Regions from separate parts of the Halobacillus sp. BAB-2008 genome, predicted to be linked through region 1. Evidence: riboswitches for the same ligand, from Rfam matches in the RefSeq annotation. Region 1 holds a riboswitch; the other holds the start of a gene.
The links. Region 1 has a riboswitch for cobalamin ahead of D479_RS05145 (hypothetical protein). Riboswitches for the same ligand answer to the same signal wherever they lie in the genome.
Positions count from the first base shown of each region.

Region 1 (10,792 bases):
CGAAGCACCGGATATCGGTACAAGAAACCGGAACAACGATCTCCTCTCCGACTTCCCTTTCCCGAGCAGGGCTGCCACCGATCTCTCAACCAACCCGCTCTTCTGAATGACACCAGCTATGACGAACAGCATAGCAACCGTCAGCATACCTTCATTGGAGAAGCCGGAAATCGCCTCTTCCGGTGTAATGATGCCCACTGCAAGAAACGCAATCAACGCGACGAACACGATAATATCCGGCCGCGCCACCTCTTTAAATAAGCAGATCATCATCACCAAGACGACCAGCAGCACAAACCCCATCTCCCAGGTCATTGTCAATCCTCCATACCCACCTGTTTATAGTCTTACGAAATTAAATATTCAGAATAATCATCAATTGATATTTAAGTCTATAGGTTTACTCGGAATTACGCAACTCTTTTATAGTAAAATATTTCAAAACTATTGGCAGTGTTCCTTAATTTTGAAAAAAATACGTACCTTCGCCCTGTCTGCAAGCAGGATATGTGGAGAAAATCGCGTCATATATATGAATTCTAGAGATTGGGTACACTACGAATACTTTCAAATCAAAGGAGATGCAGGAATGATGAATAACTGGAAAACACTATCCTTGCTGGCGGCAGTCCCTTTTTTCCTGTTAGCAGGATGTAACGATAATGATGAGGTAAGCAACCCACCTGAGGATGCACCTCAAGAGGAGCAGGCAGAAAATGGTGCAGCAGAGACGGATGAACAATCTTTTCCGTTCACCAGCTTCGACTTAGAGGTCCACTATCCGGAGAACAATACATTTGATGTGGATTATGAAAAGGAGAAAGATGGAATGGAAGCGAGTTATCAAGATGACATGGACGACCAAAACCTTCAGTCCGACGAGGCATTGGCACAAATGACACCTCTGTTCCAGGAGCTGACGTTCGACAAGGACACCGCAGACGATGAGGTCATCAAGCAAGTGAAGGAAGCCTTCAACCTGCCGGATGATTATGAGTCCTTCGAGCTCGACGTCGATTTCCCGGATGGTACGGAGAAAGAATACAGGGATCAGACAAAATAAAGGAAGAACACCTCCGGCAGGATGATCGGAGGTGTTCCTTTTTTATGAAATTATCCCCTCCTAAACTCCTGCCATTCATTGTAAAATAAAAGGAGTACATCCATTACATAATGGAAGCAGGAGGTCGTTCGACTATGTCGGAAGCAAACGCTGTCCAATTTTCAAAGCAGCCACAAACAAGGAAATCCCTCGCGGAGGACCTTAGAAATCTAGGAGTGGAGGAAGGCATGACGGTGCTTGTTCACAGCTCGATGAGTTCGCTGGGCTGGGTGTGTGGAGGACCTGTCACCGTCATCCATGCTCTGCAGGATGTTCTGACACCGACAGGGACCTTGGTCATGCCTGCCCATAGTGCCAACATGTCGGATCCAGCCGGATGGGGGAATCCACCCATCCCTGAATCGTGGTGGGAAACGGTGCGCGCAGAAATGCCCGCCTTTGATCCGGTCATCACTCCTAGTTACTTCATGGGACAGATCGCGGAGGCGTTCCGTTCTTTTCCTGATGTCAAGCGGAGCAACCATCCGGTCTCTTCCTTCGCAGTCTGGGGGAAATACAGCGAAGAAATCACGAAGGACCATTCGCTTGATTTCGGACTTGGGGACCAGTCTCCACTCGCCCGGATTTATGACCGGGACGGGTATGTCCTTTTACTTGGTACGGACTATGAGAGCAATACGTCCATGCATCTCGGGGAATATCGTTCCAAGTGTCTGAAAGAATGTACGAATGGAAGTCCGGTTTATGAAGATGGAAAGAGAGTATGGCGGACTTACAAAGATTTAGAGTATGAGGAAGAACGTTTCCCAACAATCGGAGAAGCATTCGAAAAGGTGCACCAGGTGAAGAAAGCACCGGTCGGAGAGGCAGAAGCCCGTCTGCTTCCCCAGCCCGCAGTGGTGGACTTCACAGAAGCATACCTCCTCCACGCACACCAATAAAAAAAGAGCTTGCGGGATTCAGCCCGCAAGCTCTTTCTCTTGTCTTATTCTTTTTTATCTGAGGAAGCTTTCTGCTCAATCATTTCTGTTTCGTCTAAATAGCGAAGCAGGTCGCCGTAGACGACAGAGTCAGATAGAGCAAGCTCTTCTTCCGCTTGTTTAAATCCGGAAGTACAAGCATCTTCCCCTTCTACCGGTTCGCCGGTCTCCCTGTCATAGCAGTTGCCATTGACACCGACGTACTTTTCATTTGCGAAGTTACCATCACGGTCGATCATCAATTCCTGACGATCTTCACTGAAGAGATCCTGTCCGAATTGAACGGGATTGTCATCTTCCACACCGAGCAGATTCATGATTGTCGGACGCAGGTCGATTTGACCACCGACTGTATCATATTCTTTCGGCTCAATGCCTTCTCCGATGATGAGAAGCGGTACGCGTTGAAGCTGGAACTGTTCGTATTCATTGATATCTTTATCCAAATACTCACCCATGGCTTTCTTATGGTTCTCAGAAATACCGAAGTGGTCCCCATAGATGACCAACACCGTGTCATCGGCCAGATCAGATTTCTTGAATTTCTCTACAAACTGTTTCAATGCTTCATCCTGATAACGAATCGTCTGGAAGTAGTTATTCAGCGTCTTACTGGATGTTTGTCCAGGCTCGATCATCTGTTTATCTTCCGGAAGCGTAAACGGATGGTGGTTCGTCAGTGTAATCATCTTATTATAGAAAGGCTGATCGATCTGTTCCATCTTATCCAGGGATTCATCAAAGAAGTACTCATCGAGAAGACCCCAGTTATAGGATTTATCCTCAGTTACATCAAAATCCTTCTTGGAATAGAAACGATCATATCCGAGTGAATCATACATCGTATCACGGTTCCAGAAGCTGGCATCGTTCGCATGCATAACAGAAGACGTGTACCCTTCTTTGCCTAGCACTTCCGGCGTTGCCTCATATTCATTCCCCGCATGCGTAAAGAATGCAGATCCACGGTTCAATCCATACAAGGAGTTATCCAACAGAAACTCGGAATCGGATGTACGCCCCTGCTTCACCTGGTGATAGAAGTTACTGAAATAAGCCCCTTCTTCTTTCAGGTCGTTCAAGTATGGCGTCAGCTCCTGTCCGTTCACCGTATTATCGACAACAAAGGTCTGCGTACTTTCCAAGGAAAGAGCAATAACGTTCTTCCCTTCTGCAATTCCCTTCATTTCTTCACTAGGCTCCGTCTTTTTCTCATTTAGATAATTCAAGACAGGCGCAAGTTCATTACTGTCAGCGAAAGAACGCTTCGCCTCTGTCTGTCCCTGTAGAACAAGGTCATACGCGTGGAAGTTCAGGACACCAAGGTACTTAACAAGCATGTTCCGGTCGAATGCCCGCTGCAGCAATTCCGTACGCTCAGTCTGTGCCCAGCCGAGGTTCACGACAAACAAAGGAACAGCGATCATCGCAAGGATCAAACCTTCCTTTCGTTTCGGCATGAAACTCTGCAAACGATTTTTTCTTAAGAAGAACAATAGAAATGCAGCGACGAAGACATCAAGGAACAGGAAAATGTCTGTGGCTGACATGATATCGGTGATACTTCCGCCAAGACCGGCAAGGTTTGCCGCCTGACCTAACATCGGAATCGTTAAAAAGTCGTTGTATTCTCTATAAAATAGGACGTTTACATACAATAGTAAGGACCCGAATATATACATCCCCAGCATTCCCTTACGGCCGCCAAGAAGAATACCGACACCGAATAGTAGGAAAATACTGCTCAGTGGGTTGAACGCAAGAATAGCCGCTTCATTGGCATTTTCAATATTCAACGTGAAGACACTGCCCTGAACGTAATACATCTTCGCCCAGAAAATTGCAATGACAGCAGCATAAATCATGAATTTCTTCTTGAATTCGGGGTTTTCCATCTTTGTTTTAAATTTAGAAAACATGATACAACCTCCGTAAATAGTGATCTAATTTATTTATGTTTCATCAATAGCTGATACCAATTAAAATTAAGCATGCGTAGGAGAACAAGATTGATAATACCACATTTACAATAAAAAAACGCAACAATAATGGAACTGTTATATGTTCTTAATACTATTACACCACTATTACACAACAGTTACCGTAAGATGATAAAAAACTCCAGAAAGCGACAGGCGCTTCCTGGAGTTCAGGGGGACTCTTTTTAAACTATATTCTTTACCAGCTCCACAAATGCATCCGCTTTGATTCGTTTCTTGCCGCCACCCTGGACAAAATGCGGTTTTCCTCCGCCTTTTCCCTCGATATGCGGCAACACTTGTTTCGCCACGTCATTCATATTTCTGTCCAGTCCGCTGCCACAGGCAAGTACAAACTGGAGGGCATCTTCCTGTTCACTGACGAGCAGGACACAGGCATCCGTCGTTTCGTTCAACACAGCCTGCCCTAAAGCCTGGAGCTGCTTAATAGAACGGTCCTGATATACTGCAGAGAGAAACTGTTTCTGCTCTCCTTGTTCCACAAGCTCCTTCGCTTCATAGCCGATCAGCTTACTCTCCAAATCCAAGATGTACTTATCCTTCTCTTTGCTTTTTTCATTCAGCTCAACGATTTCCTCCGGCAGCGCCTCCTCGGGACGGGCAACGAGCTGCTTCAACTCCGTCAACAGCCGGTGTTTCTTTCCGAACTGTCCAAGCAGGCGTTCTCCGCAGACAAATTCCAGGCGCACCTGACCCTTATTCTTAGTCCAGCCCAGAAGCTTAACAGCCCTTACTTCCCCGGTCGCCTGCGGATGTGTTCCGCCGCAGCCATTATAATCAACGCCCGGAATCATGACGAGACGGACATTTTCCGTGACGGCGAGTTTCTTACGCAAAGGATGCTTCCCCGCCTCTTCCGCCGTCATCCATGCTGTTTCCACCTTAATATTTTTCAGGATCAAGCGGTTGACCTCTGCTTCCGCTTCTGCAAGCGTTTCTTCCAGAAGCTCAGAAGTATCCAAATCGATCGTCACCGTTTCCTCACCCAGATGGAAGCTGGTCGTCTGCCACTGAAAACGATCTTCCATGACTGCAGAAAGGATATGCTGCCCGCAATGCTGCTGCATATGGTCAAAGCGTCTGGCCCAGTCAATTTCCCCATGGACGGTACCTCCGACGACCATCGGCTCCTCCAAATAATGACGGATATCGCCGTCCACTTCTTCCACACCTGAAACCGGTGCTCCGTTCAAAGCTCCTCGATCACTCGGCTGACCGCCGCCGGTTGGATAAAAGGCTGTTTCTTCAAGTATGACGAAAAATCCGTTATCATCCTGCCCGGTACGGGCAATGGTTGTATCAAATGCTGTCAAATAAGCATCTTCATAATATAATTTCCGTGTCATATACTTTCCTCCTATGTATATCCTACGGGAATCGTAGCATTTTTTCACATGGTGCCGCCACATATTTCCCGGGAAATCGACGAAACAATAAAGAAGACTCCGCTGTTTCCAGCAGAGCCTTCGAGAGTCTTCCTGATAATTATAAAGATCCTACAGCATCGCGGACGGTCGTATTTCCCCCGACCACTTGGAATTCCTTACCGATTGTCGCCTCATTTTCCAATGTCGCAAGAATGACGCTCGCCACGTCTTCACGGGAAATTTCCCCGCGTTCGACTTTCTCTGCCGCTTCCACTTCACCCGTACCCGCATCGTTCGTCAACATTCCCGGGTGGATGATCGTGTAATCCAGATCCGTTCGTCGCAGCCAGTCATCTGCATAGTGCTTCGCAATGACATAAGGAGCGAAAGAAGCCGGTGCTTCCTGAATCGCTTCCCGCGTCGTATCGAAAGAACTGATCATGACGTAGCGCTTCACACCTGCCTGCTTCGATGCTTCGATCGTCTTCACCGCACCGTCAAGGTCGATCATTACTGTTTTATCAGGGCCGGTATTCGGACCGGATCCCGCTGTAAATACGACAGCGTCCACTCCTTTAAACGCTTTTGCAATGGTTTCCGTGTCGTCTTCCAAGTCAATAAGGACCGTTTCGGCTCCTAAATCTTTGAAGTAGGACGCCTGCTCCTCTTTGCGGATCATAGCGACGGCTTCTACTTTTTCGCTGTCCTGGATTTTCTCAACCAGATGTTTACCGACTTGACCATTTGCACCTACTACAAGAACTTTCACTCTCACTCATCCTTTCTATGGAAAACATACATGGTATAGTTTGTTCACCTGTAAGATATGTAACCTTTTTTTATAAAAAGCAAACATCCCAGCTGTTCCTACCACGGGGAAGAAAGGAAAATATTGTTTATTTCTGGATTGTTTGATATATTGAACTGTGACAACTGAATACGTTTTGATTCGGGTGCAGGCGCACAAATGCTGCCTGCTTAAAAGGGAAACCGGTGAAAAGCCGGTGCTGTCCCGCAACTGTAATTGGGAGCGAACTGAAGGACCACTGTCCCCGCCATCAGGTGGGAATGGGAAGGGTTCAGGGAGCGATGATCATAAGCCAGGAGACCTGCCCGTTTCAGCGAGCATCATGTACCTACGAGGATAGGGGGTGTGAAGTGCCGTTTCAGGAGAAGGATGGATACGCATGGCTGCGGATCTTATTTGCTTTTCCTAGGAAGAACGCAGCTTGACAACTTCTTGGGGAAGTTGTTTTTTTATTGGCTTTATTTCCGAATGAAATAGAGGTGTCTCTATGAATGATCCGATAGACAGCTATATCGACCTTTTTAAAGCATCTATTATGAATCAGTTCTACGCCTCTCTTCCAAGTACACTGGAGGAGACGTTCGAACAATGGCAGAAGGAATGCCGTGACTCGGAGGAACGAATTCGTTTAGAAAAAGCATACGCCCTTGTCCGCGAAGAACTTTTCGGTAAGCATTCGCTGTCCTGATCTTATTTTTGTAAGCGGTTACTATAAGGAGGATGTCTATGCCTGATCAAATGATCTATCGACCTGGTCTTGATGGTGTGATTGCTGCTGAGACGCAGCTTTCCTACCTGGATACAGAGAAAGAGGAAATTGTCATCCGCGGCTATGAACTGATTGAGCTTGCCGGCTGTAAGACCTATACAGACTTGATTCATCTTCTGCTTCACGGCAGTCTCCCTGCAGGTGCAGAACGATCAAATATCGAAGCTAATTTAATAAAGGAATATTCCCTGCCGCAAGGTTTTTTTACGCTTTTCGAAAAGCTTCCGTCCTCTACACACCCGATGGATGCGCTGCGCACAGGTGTTTCCGCCCTTGCCGGTCACGATGAAAGGCTGGAAGACCGCTCACCGGAGGTCATGCGTACGACAGCGCTGCGTTTATTGGCTAAAATTCCGAACATCGTCGCTAACAGTTACCACATCCTGCAGCAGGAACCGGTCATCGAGCCCACGGAGGAACTCTCTTACAGCGCGAATTTCTTATACATGATCACCGGTACGATACCATCGGAGCAGGAGGTGAAGTTCTTCGACCTTTCCCTGTTGCTCTACAGCGAGCACGAAATGCCGAACTCGACCTTCACCGCCCGGGTCATCGCATCGACGAATGCCGACCTGTATGGTGCCTTGACCGGTGCCGTCGCCTCCTTAAAAGGGAATCTTCACGGCGGTGCGAATGAAGCGGTCATGCATATGCTGCTTGAAGGCAAGACGACCGACGGATTCCGTCACCTGCTCTATGAAAAGCTCCAGAAGAAAGAAAAGGTGATGGGATTCGGTCATCGAGTGTATAGGAATCGCATGGACCCACGGGCTTCCCTCATGAAAGAAGCTCTTCGGGAACTCGCAAAAGAAAAAAAACGTGAAGACCTGTTTGACATGTGCGAAGCAGGAGAAGCCGTCATGAAAGAAGAAAAAAATCTATATCCGAATCTGGATTACTACGCTGCTCCTGTCTATTACCTTCTTTCTGTTCCAATCGCTTTGTACACGCCGATCTTCTTTGCTGCAAGAACCCTCGGCCTCTGTGCCCATGTCACAGAACAATACGCCAACAACAAGTTGTTCCGTCCCCGTGTCCTTTATTCCGGCCCGCGGGATCTGCATCCATAAAGGAAGAAAGCCGGGCTGCCTGCCCGGCTGTATGGTACATATTCTTTGTAAAGGTGGAGATGAAATGGAAGAAGTGAAAATGAATACCCTCAAGGAAACCGATCCATTATTGGAGGAAATCGCTGCTTATGCGGTTCACGAAGAAGTTACCAGCGAGGAAGCGTTGCAGACAGCCCAGTACGTCCTGATGGATTCGCTTGGCTGCGGGTTTCTCGCCCTTCGATACCCGGAATGCACGAAACACCTCGGTCCCATCGTTCCTGGTACTATCGTTCCTGACGGCTCGCGTGTCCCGGGGACTTCCTATGAATTGGATCCTGTTCATGCCGCCTTCAATATCAGCTGTATGATTCGTTGGCTCGACTACAATGACACGTGGCTCGCTGCCGAGTGGGGGCATCCCTCCGACAACCTGGGAGGAATCCTGGCCATCGCCGACTATATCAGCAGGAGGCGACTGGCCGCAGGGGAAGCTCCGCTCCACATGAAGGACGTGCTCGTGAACATGGTGAAGGCCCACGAAATTCAAGGTGTCCTTGCACTTGAGAACAGCCTGAACAGAGAAGGTTTGGACCACGTCCTTTACGTAAAAGTCGCAACAGCCGCCGTTGTTACAGCGATGCTCGGCGGGACGAAGGAAGAAGTCACCGATGCCGTCTCGCAGGCATGGGTCGATAATTCCAGTCTCCGCACATACCGCCACGCGCCAAACACCGGATCACGGAAATCCTGGGCTGCCGGTGATGCGACAAGCAGGGGTGTCCGTCTGGCTTTAATGACGAGAAAAGGAGAAATGGGATATCCCACAGCACTATCTGCGCCAGGGTGGGGCTTTCAGGATGTCCTGTTCAGCGGGAAAAAGCTGACACTGGCCCGCCCGCTCGGTTCCTATGTCATGGAGAATATCCTGTTTAAAATCGCATACCCAGCCGAGTTTCATGCCCAGACGGCTGCGGAAGCCGCCGTCCAGCTCCACACGGAAGTAAAAGACAGACTTTCCGACATTGCCAGGATTACCATCACAACCCATGAATCGGCGATTCGGATCATTGATAAGAAAGGACCGCTGCACAACCCTGCGGATCGCGATCACTGCCTGCAGTACATCACAGCTGTCGGATTGATTTACGGCACCCTGAACGCCGACCACTATGAAGATGACACGGCCCGGAATCCGGATATCGACCGACTAAGAGGGTTGATGACAACGGTGGAGTGCGAGGAATACAGCCGCGATTACCTCGATCCGGATAAACGTTCGATCGCCAATGCTGTTCAGGTATTCTTTACAGACGGTTCCTGCACTGAACAAGTGGCAATTGAATACCCCCTTGGCCACCGCAGACGCCGGGATGAGGGAATCCCGCTTCTTTTGAACAAGTTCCAGGACAATTTGAAGACACGCTTCCCATTCCGTCAGGTGAACCGGATTATGAATCGATGTGAGGATTACGACCAATTAGTCGATACATCCGTGCCTCAATTCATGGAATTATTCCGTATATAAGGAGGAGAACGTATCATGACATGGATAGTGGAACCTACATCGACCCAGCCGGAACGAGCAGCAGCGTTCAAGCGATTGATGGAAGAACAGGAACTGCTCAGGATTCCCGGTGCCCATGACGGCATGTCTGCCAAAATAGCCAAAGACGTCGGGTTCAAGGCCCTTTACTTATCAGGTGCCGCCTATACTGCCAGCCGTGCACTGCCCGACCTCGGCATGATTTACTCCAACGAAATGGCAGCAAAGGCACAAGAGTTGATCCGTGCCTCCGACCTTCCCTTACTTGTCGATATCGACACCGGATACGGCGGGACCATCACCGTCGCCCGCGCAGCGATGGAAATGGTAGAGGCAGGAGTTGCTGCCGTTCAAATCGAGGATCAGCAGCTCCCGAAGAAGTGCGGCCACTTAAACGGAAAAACACTTGTCGATACAGAAGAGATGATGCAGAAAATCCGCACGATTAAAGAAACGGCTCCTACCCTCCTGGTCGTCGCCAGAACAGATGCTAAGTCAGTGGAAGGAATGGATGCGGCGGTCGAACGTGCGAATGATTATGTAAAAGCGGGCGCAGATGCTGTTTTTCCAGAGGCTTTGACAAGCGAGGAAGATTTCAAAAAGGCGTCCGATGCCATTCACGCCCCTCTTCTGGCCAACATGACGGAATTCGGGAAAACCCCGTATTTCACCGGGGAAGACTTCGAGGCATTCGGAATGAACATGGTGATTTATCCTGTCACCTCCCTTCGCGTCGCTGCTAAAGCCTACGAACGGATTTTCACGGAAATCCTGACCCAAGACACACAAAAGCACAAATTGTCCGACATGCAGTCCCGTGAAGAGTTATACGAAACGATCAACTATTATGATTATGAAGCACTGGACAAGAAAGTAGCCAAAACCATCCTCCCTGAAATCGGAAGGGAATCAAAATCATAAAAAAAGCCCCGGGATGCCTCTCCCGGGGCTTTTCATCAGCCGCGATGCTTGATCGCAAGGCCTTTCAGGAAATTCCTCGCATACTTATCGCCGCATGGTTTGTAGTTTTTATGCCCTTCTTTTCTAAGCAGCGCACTCAATTCGCCTTTTGTTATCGTCACACCGGCAAGTCCGATGATGTCGATCACATCTTCGTTGGTGAGTTTCAATGCTATTTTCACTTTCTTCAGCATGACGTTATTGACGCTGGAATAGTTCTTGATGGAACGGTCCGGTTTGACAGGGG
Region 1 covers NZ_ANPF01000018.1:19,825-30,616, reverse strand. The annotation lists gene D479_RS05175 (SLC13 family permease) at 1-315, opposite strand, end outside; gene D479_RS05170 (YusW family protein) at 590-1,063, shown strand; gene D479_RS05165 (AAC(3) family N-acetyltransferase) at 1,198-2,004, shown strand; gene D479_RS05160 (LTA synthase family protein) at 2,049-3,962, opposite strand; gene D479_RS05155 (DHHA1 domain-containing protein) at 4,208-5,389, opposite strand; gene D479_RS05150 (SDR family oxidoreductase) at 5,529-6,179, opposite strand; cobalamin riboswitch at 6,345-6,542, shown strand; gene D479_RS05145 (hypothetical protein) at 6,706-6,906, shown strand; gene mmgD (citrate synthase) at 6,945-8,060, shown strand; gene D479_RS05135 (bifunctional 2-methylcitrate dehydratase/aconitate hydratase) at 8,125-9,567, shown strand; gene prpB (methylisocitrate lyase) at 9,583-10,506, shown strand; gene D479_RS05125 (DUF1456 family protein) at 10,542-10,792, opposite strand, start outside.

Region 2 (10,792 bases), on a different contig from region 1:
GGTAGATTGGGAAGATGCCCCCCTTCCCTACAAACTGTATAAAGAACTGCCATCCTTCTTACTGGATCACCATATCCCTTTGAACCCAAGCCCTCTAGGCAGAAGGAAATTAGAAGGGGCGGAATGGATCGGCCATTTTCTTTGGTTCGCATATGGACTCACCCAGTTTGCCCACACGGCGACGCCGGCAGACTCGGAGGAGAAGACATCTACATCCTTCCCTTCGCTTCGCCGCTTCGCACCTTCAGGAGGAGGACTGTATCCGAGCGAGCTGTATCTTTATGTAAAAGAGACGCCTTTTGCACAAGGCGTCTACCATTATGATGCCGCCCATCATCGTCTCGTATTAATAAGAGAAGGAAACTTCGATGACTATATAACGAAAACCCTTGGACTTCGTCTGGATGTTTCTTCATGCAAAGCCGTATGTTTCATCACAACGGTATATTGGAAGAATTTCTTTAAATACCATAACTTCTCATTCCGGCTGCAAGGCTTGGATGCGGGGGCAGTAATCAGCCAGACAGAGGAAACAGCACGTCAATTCGGCTTGCATTCACATGTCCATCTTTCGTTCCTTCATAAGGCAGCTGATCACCTGCTCGGCCTCAATCGTCTGGAAGAAACGACGCTGGGCATCCTGGCGTTATCGGAACAAGAGATACCTGCTGCAACTGGGAAGGAAGAGCTTACAGGTGCATCTCTAATCGAGGAAATCCCAGCGGTGCAGACAACGTGTTACCAACGGTCGAAACATATAAAACCACACCAGGATATCCTCCAGCTCCATGAAGCAGCCGTTCTATCTTCCTCTTCCCTCTTCCGTACCAATGCATCCGTACCGCAGCAAGAAAAATATGGTAAAGACATTTATCCACTCTCTGAGTCGCGCGCCACCACCTCTTCCTTCAGAGATGCATGTATGAACCGCTGCTCGCCCGAAGGGGACTTTATAGATAGATCAATGGATGCCGGGAAAATAGCGGCCCTTTTGAAACAGTCCACTCTTCCGGATGTATCATCCATTTCCATCTATTTATGTATAAATGGTACTGACAGAATAGATGCAGGAGCATACGAATACGACCCTGCCTCCCACTCTCTTCTAACCATAGAAAAAGGCGATTTCCGCCAGATGCTGCAGTCCGGGATGACCATGCATAACGTCCCGCTTCACCATACGCCTTTATGCATTCATGTGGCAGGAGCAAGGAATGTAGACGCAGGCGGTTATCGGATGCAGTTGATTCATGCCGGAAGGGTGATGCAGCGAATATTACTGGCAGCGAGCGCTTTAGGAATGAACGGACACCCCCTGCTTGGATTTCACGTTCCCATTCCCGACTCGATTTATCAATTAGACATCCGGAAACAGACGACACTCATCCAGATTCCGATCGGTTACCATACCCCGAAAAGCAGACTGTCCGGTGTTCTCCATGCCTAAAAAACCCTGCGTCTTTGTCGGACGCAGGGTCTCCTTATTAAAATGGGTACTCACGGTATCCATTCATAACACCAATCCATTTGACAGTCGTAAATTTATCCAATGCCCACTCGCCATTAAAACGGCCGAGCCCGGATTCTTTTTCTCCGCCAAAGGCGACATGAGCTTCATCGTTCACTGATTGATCATTAATGTGAATCATACCGGTTTCAATTTGCTTGGCAACCTCCACTCCTCTGTGGATATCTGTCGTAAAGACGGAGCCGCTGAGACCATAGGGAGAACCGTTGGCTATTTCAATCGCTTCTTCTTCGGAAGACGCCTTAATTACTGCTCCCACTGCTCCAAACACCTCATTTTGAGCAATCGGCATATCATTGGTCACTCCAGTAAGGATAGTTGGGTGAAAAACATTCCCTTCCGCTTTTCCGCCTGTAAGGATTTCCGCTCCTTGCTCCACACTCGCGTTCATATCTTTCTGAATGCGTTCTACCGCATCTCTGTTAATTAAGGGACCGACCACTGTATCTTTTTCTCCCGGGTCGCCTACCTTCAGGCTTTCCACCTTTTGCTTAAACTTTTCAACGAATTCATCATGGACACGTTCATGAACAATGATCCGGTTTAACGACATACAGATCTGACCCTGATGCAGGAACTTCCCGAATGTCGCCGCCTGAACCGCACGATCGATATCCGCATCCTCTAATATGATCATTGCATTGTTACCACCGAGTTCCAACGCCGTATCTTTAATATGCTTTCCAGCCAATTCACCTATGTGGCTCCCTACCTCTGTCGAACCAGTGAAGGAAATTAATTTTGCATAAGGGTGTGTTACAAACGCATCCCCGATTTCCGATCCGCGCCCTACTACGACATTGATCACTCCTTCAGGGAATCCCGCTTCTTCAAAGAGGTCGGCAATCAAGAGCCCCGATGTCGCCGGCGCGTCAGAGGCCGGTTTAACGACGACTGTGTTTCCCGTAGCAAGTGCCGGCGCAATTGAACGAACAGCTAAATGAAGCGGGAAATTCCATGGACCAATGACACCGATCACACCTTTAGGCGAACGGTATATCCTATTCTCTTTCCCCGGAGTATTAGACGGAAGGATCTGTCCAGCCATACGGTTGGGGAACGTAGCCGATTCCCTGATAATTCCTACAGTCGCTTGAAATTCCACCTCGGCTTTAACCATCGTACTTCCCGATTCTTTGACGAGCCAGTCGACTATTTCACCTTTTCTATCTTGAACGACCTCCAGCAGGCGGTCGAAATAGCCCTGCTTTTCCCTTGGGGTTGTGTTCATCCAGTACTTCTGAGCTTGATAGGCAGCTTCATATGCTTCGTTCAAGTCTTCCTCATTTGCTGAGGGGATAGAAGCGATCGACTGTTCTGTGTAAGGATTAATATTTTCGACAAATTTATCGCTGGACCCATTCTTCCAGCGTCCGTTTATAAACTGTTTCGTAAATGTTTTAGGGCTCATTCCATTCACACTCCATTTCAAGATTTCCACAGGAGTATGATACCCTCGCATCAGATTATCCAAACGGCAGCCAACGTCTCAGCCACCTGCTGTCTGCTTTATCATATCGACATGCGGGATTCCATCCTCCAAATACACGTCGGATATTTCCTCAAAGCCGAAGGATCCATAGAAATGGCGCAGATGTTCCTGACCATGAAGAAAGATCCTTCCAACTTTCCATTCTTCCTCCAACACACGAACCGCTTCCGTCATCAGCGCCCTCGCATAGCCTTTCCCCCGATGGTCCTCTGTCACCAGGACACGACCAATCGTGTAATGGCCATCCACATTTTCCGGAGAAATAATCCGGCAGTATGCCGCTATCTCCCCATCCACCTCCAGCCACAGATGCAGAGAATCTTGATCTCTGCCGTCGACTTCCGGATAAGGGCATTCCTGCTCCACGACAAATACAGCCACCCGTGTCATTAAGATCCGGTATAATTCCTCTTTGCTAAGCTCATCAAATGATTTCCTGACCCATCTCATCTTCATCCCATCCTCACCTTTTTTCCTTTACTATATCGAAGCGGACTTTCCGATACAAAGAATTTTTTACAATTTCTTTCCGAATCGTTTTATCTGAATAATTTCAGGGAACCCGGCAATGGAAAAGGAATTAGGAGGATTGGTTATGTTCAGCAACATGCTTCCCATATCATTGAAAAAATATCTTCAGATGCCAAAGAGGCAGAGGAAGCACGAGGTGCAGATGGCTATATGGTATATGCCGTTCATCTATATCATTATGTCCCTCGTGGTCGTCGGGATCACCCTGACGCTTGACCTCGTCGTAGAAGTCAATCAATATACTCAAAACATATTTCAGATCAACGCTGAAGTTACCCGCATGCTTGTCAGTACGCTGATCGGGGGCATGCTGACGTTAAGCGCATTCACATTGAACTCCCTGCTTGTCGTCCTCACGACATTCAGCGGCCAGTTTTCACCAAGGATGCTTCTAAACTTCGTTTCGGATAAACGGACACAACATGCTCTCGGGATCTTCAACGGCAACTTCGTCTATGTATTGATTACCTTCTTATTTATCGGAAATGCCCAACGTGAATTCTTCGTAGCCGTACCGATTATTACCGTCCTGCTCACCTTTATATCTGCCGTCACATTCGTGTATTTCATCAACCATGCCACGACATGGATGCAGGTCCACAACATTACAAGCACCATGAAAAAAACGTCAGAAACAATGATTAACCAAACGCTGCATAGAGACCTTGAACCATACCGTAAAAAGAACCCGGAAGACTTGTTGGAAGCATACCAGGATGATGCCCGTCAGATTAAATCACCCGTATCCGGCTACATACAGCTGGTGGATTATCGGGAAATGATTGAACAGGCGAGAAAAGACAACATTATCGTCCATCTTCACGCTCAAGTCGGCGACTATGTATTGAAAGGGAATACACTCTTCAGCTACTGGGGGCCCGGCGCAGCGGGCAACGATTATAAAGAATATTGTTCTATGGTACATATCGGTCATAAGGAGACGGAATTGCAGGACATTCAGATGGGGATGCATAAACTGGCGGAAGTAGCGATTAAAGCACTGGGAAATGACGATCCCAAAACAGCGACCAACACGATCCATCAAATGGCCGATCTCATGCTTACCGTGGAGGACTACATCACCTTCACCCCTTATTTAATGGACCAAGAGGAACAGACGAGAGTAGTGCTTCTGTCTGAGTCGTTCGAATCCTATATTTACAGGGGATTCGGATTTATACGACATTATGCGCGCAGCAACCACCTTATCATTACGGAGTTGATCAGAGGTCTTGGGATGGTGGCAGAATCCATCGACGAATCTAAGCACCAGATGCTGTGGAAGTTCGCCTGCGATACGCTTGACCATATCGAAGAAGAAGTCATTTATACGCTTGATAAGACTTTTCTGCTGCAGGCGATGAACCACTTAGCAGAACTTACAAATAATACATTGGACTATTTCGCTATCGAACGCCGCTTTTACGACGAACTTCCAACTTCTTAAATCCGGAAAAAATAAAAAAGGAAACCCCGGACTGTAACAAGTCGAGGTTTCCTTTTTTGTATCCTTTTACAAATCAAGCGTTGCAGGCGTATCTTCCCCTTCGTTCATTAGACGAATGCTTTCCGGCATAATTTCAAGGACAATATAGTTCGGATCATCCTTCCCATCAAACCAACGGTTCATGCGCTCCGACCACAACTCTTCTTTAATTTCCTGGTCTTCACGGATTTTCGCCTGTCCTTCCACTTCCAAGTACGTATCCCCGTATCCTTCGCCTTCATAGCCGATCAGAATATGGACATTCGGATTCGCTTCAATTTCATCCGCTTTATGTGTGTCGCTGTTCGTAGGAGTATAGAATGTGAATTGTTCATCATTCCAGAATGTCATGTAACGGGTATGAGGTTTGTCATTCTTTACGGTAGCCAACGTACCGATTTTATGTTGTTCCATAATCTGCTTAATCTGGCTCTTTAATTCATCTTGTGTCAATGCAAACAAGCTCCCTTCTCCATATATGCTGCTCTGTCTTTCATACATTTCCAGTTTTCCCCGATAAACGAGAGCTAAACACAAAAATATGCCGCCGGTCATGACACAGCTCTTTAAGGGCAAGCTAAGAAGACCCGTTTCTGCACATGGATGCGCAAATTTGCATAAAATCGTTTTATCCAAAGCCTTCCTTGTTTTACACTGAAGGAAAGACAGGATTCGGGAGGAACAACCATGACTTTACAAATAAAAAATTGGAAATGGCTTTATATTGCATTGGGTTCTATATTTGTAGGGCTGCTCATCCTGATGATCAATTCAAAATCGAGCAGCTCGGAACCGTACCCGCGCGAAGAAGTAACACCGACCTTATTCATTCACGGGTTCAAAGGGGGGCCGAGGAGCTTCCAGACCATGATGGACCGGATGCAGTCCATGAATTGGGGAAAAAAAAGGATGACGGTCTATGTAGCGAACGATGGTACCCTCTCCATCCAGGGAAGCTTCCCCCAGACAAAGAACCCGTTCGTGCAGATATTGTTCGAAGATAATCGCGCCAGTATTTCCAATCAAACAAAATGGGTCGAAAACGTGATGATCCAGCTTCACTCCCGCTACAATGTTCAACAAGTAAATATTATCGGACATTCCATGGGCGGGTTAGCGTCAATCAATTATTTACTGAACGAACCTGCGGACGGCGTACCTGCCGTTAAGAAAGTTGCTGCTATCGCCAGTCCATTTAAAGGCATTCGGAAAGATTCCTATTTTGAATCCAATTACGGGGCCGCAACCGTGGATTTGAGACCAGACTCTGATGCTCTCCAGGATATGGTTAAGAATAAGGATCATTTCTCAGATAATGTAGACGTCCTTGCGGTGGCCGGAATCATCAACAAGGAGGCCCCGGAGCAGGAGCACTGGGATGGTCTTGTCCACGCCTCAAGCGTCCACGGACTGGAAGACATCGTTCCATTCGGCCGTTACTACGAAGAAAGAATTTACCAGCCTCAGGCAACCCACTCCGGCCTCCATGAGCTTGCGGAAGTCGACAGAATAGTGGCTGAATTCTTGTGGGAAACAGCACCCATGCGTTCGACAAGCGGTGAGCATCCTTAATCCAACAAAAAAAGTCCGGAGTTTGCTCCAATGCGCCTTGATGCATTGGTAAGCAACTCCGGATTGTTTTATTCTTTTTCGAAAATAAATACCCACATGAATGTAAGTGCCTGCTTTAATTCTTCTTCAAGCCCAGCCAAGAGACTGTCCTCGACACCACGCTTGTAAACCCCTTGTCCAGCTATTGATCTCCAACCTGTCTCTTCTGCCATCTTCTTCAATTCCCACGGCATCATCGTATTGCATATGACTTGTTCCCCGAACAAGCGGCGATAGCTGTTGGTCCTCGGCATTGCCGTCGGACCAAGCAGTGCGATACAAAGTCTTCCCCCAAGCTTCAGTATCCGCTTCATCTCATTAAGCCCCTGTGAAGGAATCTCCGTCCATTCCAATGAATTGACCGCCATGGCACTATCAAACGAATCATCTTCGAAAGGTAGAGCAGTTAGATCCCCTTGGACGAAGGTAAGTCCTTGTTCCCTGACTCTGGCATTCGCCTTATCAATCATGTCTTTCGACAAATCAACCCCTGTGACCTCATATCCTTCCTGCCAAAGCCGGAAAGATCCATAGCCGTCTCCACAGCCGAGGTCGGCTACTTTTCCTTTCGGGATATGATTCTCAAGAAAGGGAAGGATCGTACTTCGACTTCCTTCGTCCCACATTTCCTTGCTTTTTGAACTCCACATCCCGGCACGGTCGTCCCACTGCCTTTCTGCTTCTTTATGCCAATTGAACTTGACCATTTCCTCACTCGCCTTTCCGCTTCTTTTATATATGCTTCTTATAAAATTATACCTTACACCAATGCGCTGTGTCTGGGTTTTGATGCTTGGAGGTATTTGTTGTAGAATGGAAAAGGCTTGAATGTTATTTCGTTGTCCGTTATGATAGAAACACAAGATAAGCTAATAAAATTAATCTGAACAACTACATATAGTATTTGCGAACAGAAGATGCCACAAGGCTTAATAGGGAATCCGGTAACCAATCCGGAGCTGCCCCCGCAACTGTACGCATCCGCGAAATGGAAGATTCCACTGTGCCGCGCACGGGAAGGACCAGAGTAAGATCGGATGCCAGCCAGGAGACCTATCTTCGTTCGGCAGAGTTTCAACTTCTTCGGGGATTGAGAAGATGAAGCGATGGAACGAGGACTTTTTTGTGTCTCGCATCGTTTCATGGTTTCATCCACTCCCTTTCCCGGAGTGGATTTTTTATTTTATATGTAGATATCAGATCAAGGAGTGAAACCATGAGCGTATCAGCAATTAAAGACCAATGGAAAGAAAGATTAGAAGCTTGGAAAACCGAGTTCCCTATGCTTGATCTGGATCGCATCATCCATAAAATTCCTAACTTAGGTTTTGAACATATGACGGAACAGGACCAGCGCCACGCTCTTATTCTCGAGTGTCTGGCTGAGGTCGATGAAATGGAACCGGATTGGACATTTGCAGCCAGCAGAATGCTGCTTGAGCAGATGTATGAGGAAGCTTCCAGTAACCGCGGAACAAACAAGGAATATGAAGATTTTCATGGTCTAATCTGCACGTTGATTAAGAAAGGCATCTATTCCGAGAAGCTGCTTACATATTACTCAGAGGAAGATATATACCAATTAGAAGAAGCACTCGCCCCTGAACGTGACCATCAATTCACCTACATTGGTTTGAAGACATTGAGTGACAGATATATTGCAAGAAGTAAAGAGAAAGAAGTTTATGAACTTCCTCAAGAGCGCTTTATGATCATTGCAATGGTCTTAATGTCACAAGAAGAAGCACCAAAACGGTTGGCACTCGTAAAAGAAGCCTACTGGGCTTTGAGTCATTTATACATGACTGTAGCCACCCCGACTTTAGCAAATGCGGGGAAACGTTATGGTCAGCTGAGCTCCTGCTTCATCGATACGGTAGATGACAGCCTTCAGGGCATCTACGACAGCAACACAGACATCGCCAATCTCAGTAAGCACGGAGGAGGAATCGGAGTCTATCTCGGCAAAATCCGCAGCCGCGGCAGTGATATCCGTGGATTTAAAGGGGTTTCCTCCGGCGTCCTTCCTTGGATGAAGCAGTTAAACAATACAGCCGTGAGCGTCGATCAGCTCGGACAGCGTCAAGGTGCCGTCGCTGTATATCTTGACATATGGCATAAAGACATTTTCCCGTTTCTTGACAGCCGATTGAACAACGGAGATGAACGGCAGCGGACGCACGACCTGTTCACAGGCGTATCCATTCCGGACATCTTCATGGAAGCAGTGGAGAATCGGGAAGACTGGTACTTGTTTGACCCTCACGAAGTACGCAAAGTCATGGGATTTTCGCTGGAAGATTATTTCGATGAAAAACGCGGCGAAGGCTCTTTCAGAGATAAATACCAGGCATGTGTAGAGAACCCGGAGCTTTCCAAAGAAACTGTGCCCGCCATTGAAATTATGAAACGGATCATGGTTGGACAGTTGGAGACTGGAACACCATACATGTTCTATCGGGACGAAGTAAACCGGATGAATCCAAACAACCATGCCGGCATGATTTATTGCAGTAATCTGTGTACAGAAATAGCACAGAATCAAAGACCTACCACTCAATCCGAACAATACGTGGAAGACGGGAAGATCATTACCGTCCATAATCCTGGTGATTTCGTCGTGTGTAACCTTTCCAGCATCAATCTGGGCCGTGCGGTTCCAGCCGGTGTGCTTCCACGTTTGATTGCAATCCAAGTACGTATGCTCGACAACGTAATTGAACAAAACACCATTCCTGTACTACAGGCGCAATTGACCAATCATAAATATCGCGGCGTAGGTCTAGGAACCTTCGGCTGGGCCCACCTGCTTGCAAAGAAGAAGATTGCCTGGGAATCAGAAGAAGCACTCGCCTATACAGAGGAAGTGTACGAAGCGGTTGCTTATCACGCGATAGAAGCAAGCAGTGAGCTGGCTCAAGAAAAAGGAAGCTATCCTCTATTTGAAGGTTCTGACTGGCAGACCGGGGAATTTTTTGTTAAACGATCGTTTGACCAAGACCGCACATGGAACTGGAATGAGCTGAGAAATAAAGTAGCGGCACAAGGAATGCGGAACGGGTACCTGCTCGCTGTCGCTCCAAACTCCAGCACTTCCCTGATAGCAGGAAGCACAGCAAGCATCGATCCGATTTTCAAAAAGTTCTACTCAGAAGAGAAGAAAGACTACAAGATTCCAGTAACCGCACCAGAGCTCGATCACACGACTTACGGGTATTATAAATCCGCTTACGATATTGATCAGCATACTAGCATCAAGCAGAACAGTATCCGCCAGCGATTCATCGATCAGGCCATTTCCTTCAATATGTATGTAAGAAATACCATTCAGGCGAAAGAACTCCTCTCCCTGCATTTGGATGCATGGCGAAGCGGGATGAAGACGACATATTATACAAGATCGACTTCCAGTCAAGGCGAATACGACGACTGTGAATACTGTTCATCATAATAAGGAGGGACACCTATCATGCGCACAATAAACAAAAGAAAACTGGTGGATCATGAATCTCCCAATGCTTCAACAGGTATTGTTAACGGCAGAAGCTCGAACGTATTGAACTGGGATGATACCCGTTACGCCTGGGCTTACCCTATGTATAAGAACATGCTTTCGAACTTCTGGATACCAAACGAAATCAATATGAGCAATGATCTAAAGCAGTGGCCCGAACTTACGGAACAAGAACAGGCTTCCTTCAAGAAAATCATCGGTCTCCTTGCTTTTCTTGATTCTATCCAAACCGATTACTCAGGTAAAATAGCCGACTACCTTACAGATTCCAGCCTGTCTGCACTCATGCAGGTCCTGGCCTTTCAGGAAGTCGTTCATAACCAATCTTATTCCTATGTCCTGTCCACTCTTGTCGATCAAAGGGAACAGGAAAATATATTCGAATACTGGAAACATGACGAAGTTCTCTTAGAGCGGAATCAGTTCATCACGGATGGATATCAAACTTTCGATGAGGACCCTTCTGTTGATACCTTCTTACGTTCCATCGTTTATGATGTCGTATTAGAAGGACTATTCTTCTATGCCGGTTTCGCGTTCTTCTACAACCTGGCACGAAATAATAAAATGGTTTCTACAAGTACGATGATCAATTATATCAACAGGGACGAACAGATCCACGTCAACCTG
Region 2 covers NZ_ANPF01000038.1:6,827-17,618, forward strand. The annotation lists gene D479_RS09485 (SagB family peptide dehydrogenase) at 1-1,447, shown strand, start outside; gene D479_RS09490 (aldehyde dehydrogenase family protein) at 1,485-2,939, opposite strand; gene D479_RS09495 (GNAT family N-acetyltransferase) at 3,018-3,476, opposite strand; gene D479_RS09500 (DUF2254 domain-containing protein) at 3,616-4,998, shown strand; gene D479_RS09505 (pyridoxamine 5'-phosphate oxidase family protein) at 5,065-5,490, opposite strand; gene D479_RS09510 (alpha/beta fold hydrolase) at 5,725-6,609, shown strand; gene D479_RS09515 (class I SAM-dependent methyltransferase) at 6,678-7,355, opposite strand; cobalamin riboswitch at 7,547-7,724, shown strand; gene D479_RS09520 (ribonucleoside-diphosphate reductase subunit alpha) at 7,865-10,099, shown strand; gene D479_RS09525 (ribonucleotide-diphosphate reductase subunit beta) at 10,118-10,792, shown strand, end outside.
Region 2: it holds a riboswitch for cobalamin, as region 1 does, so the genes downstream of both, D479_RS09520 (ribonucleoside-diphosphate reductase subunit alpha) here and D479_RS05145 (hypothetical protein) in region 1, are expected to answer to the same signal.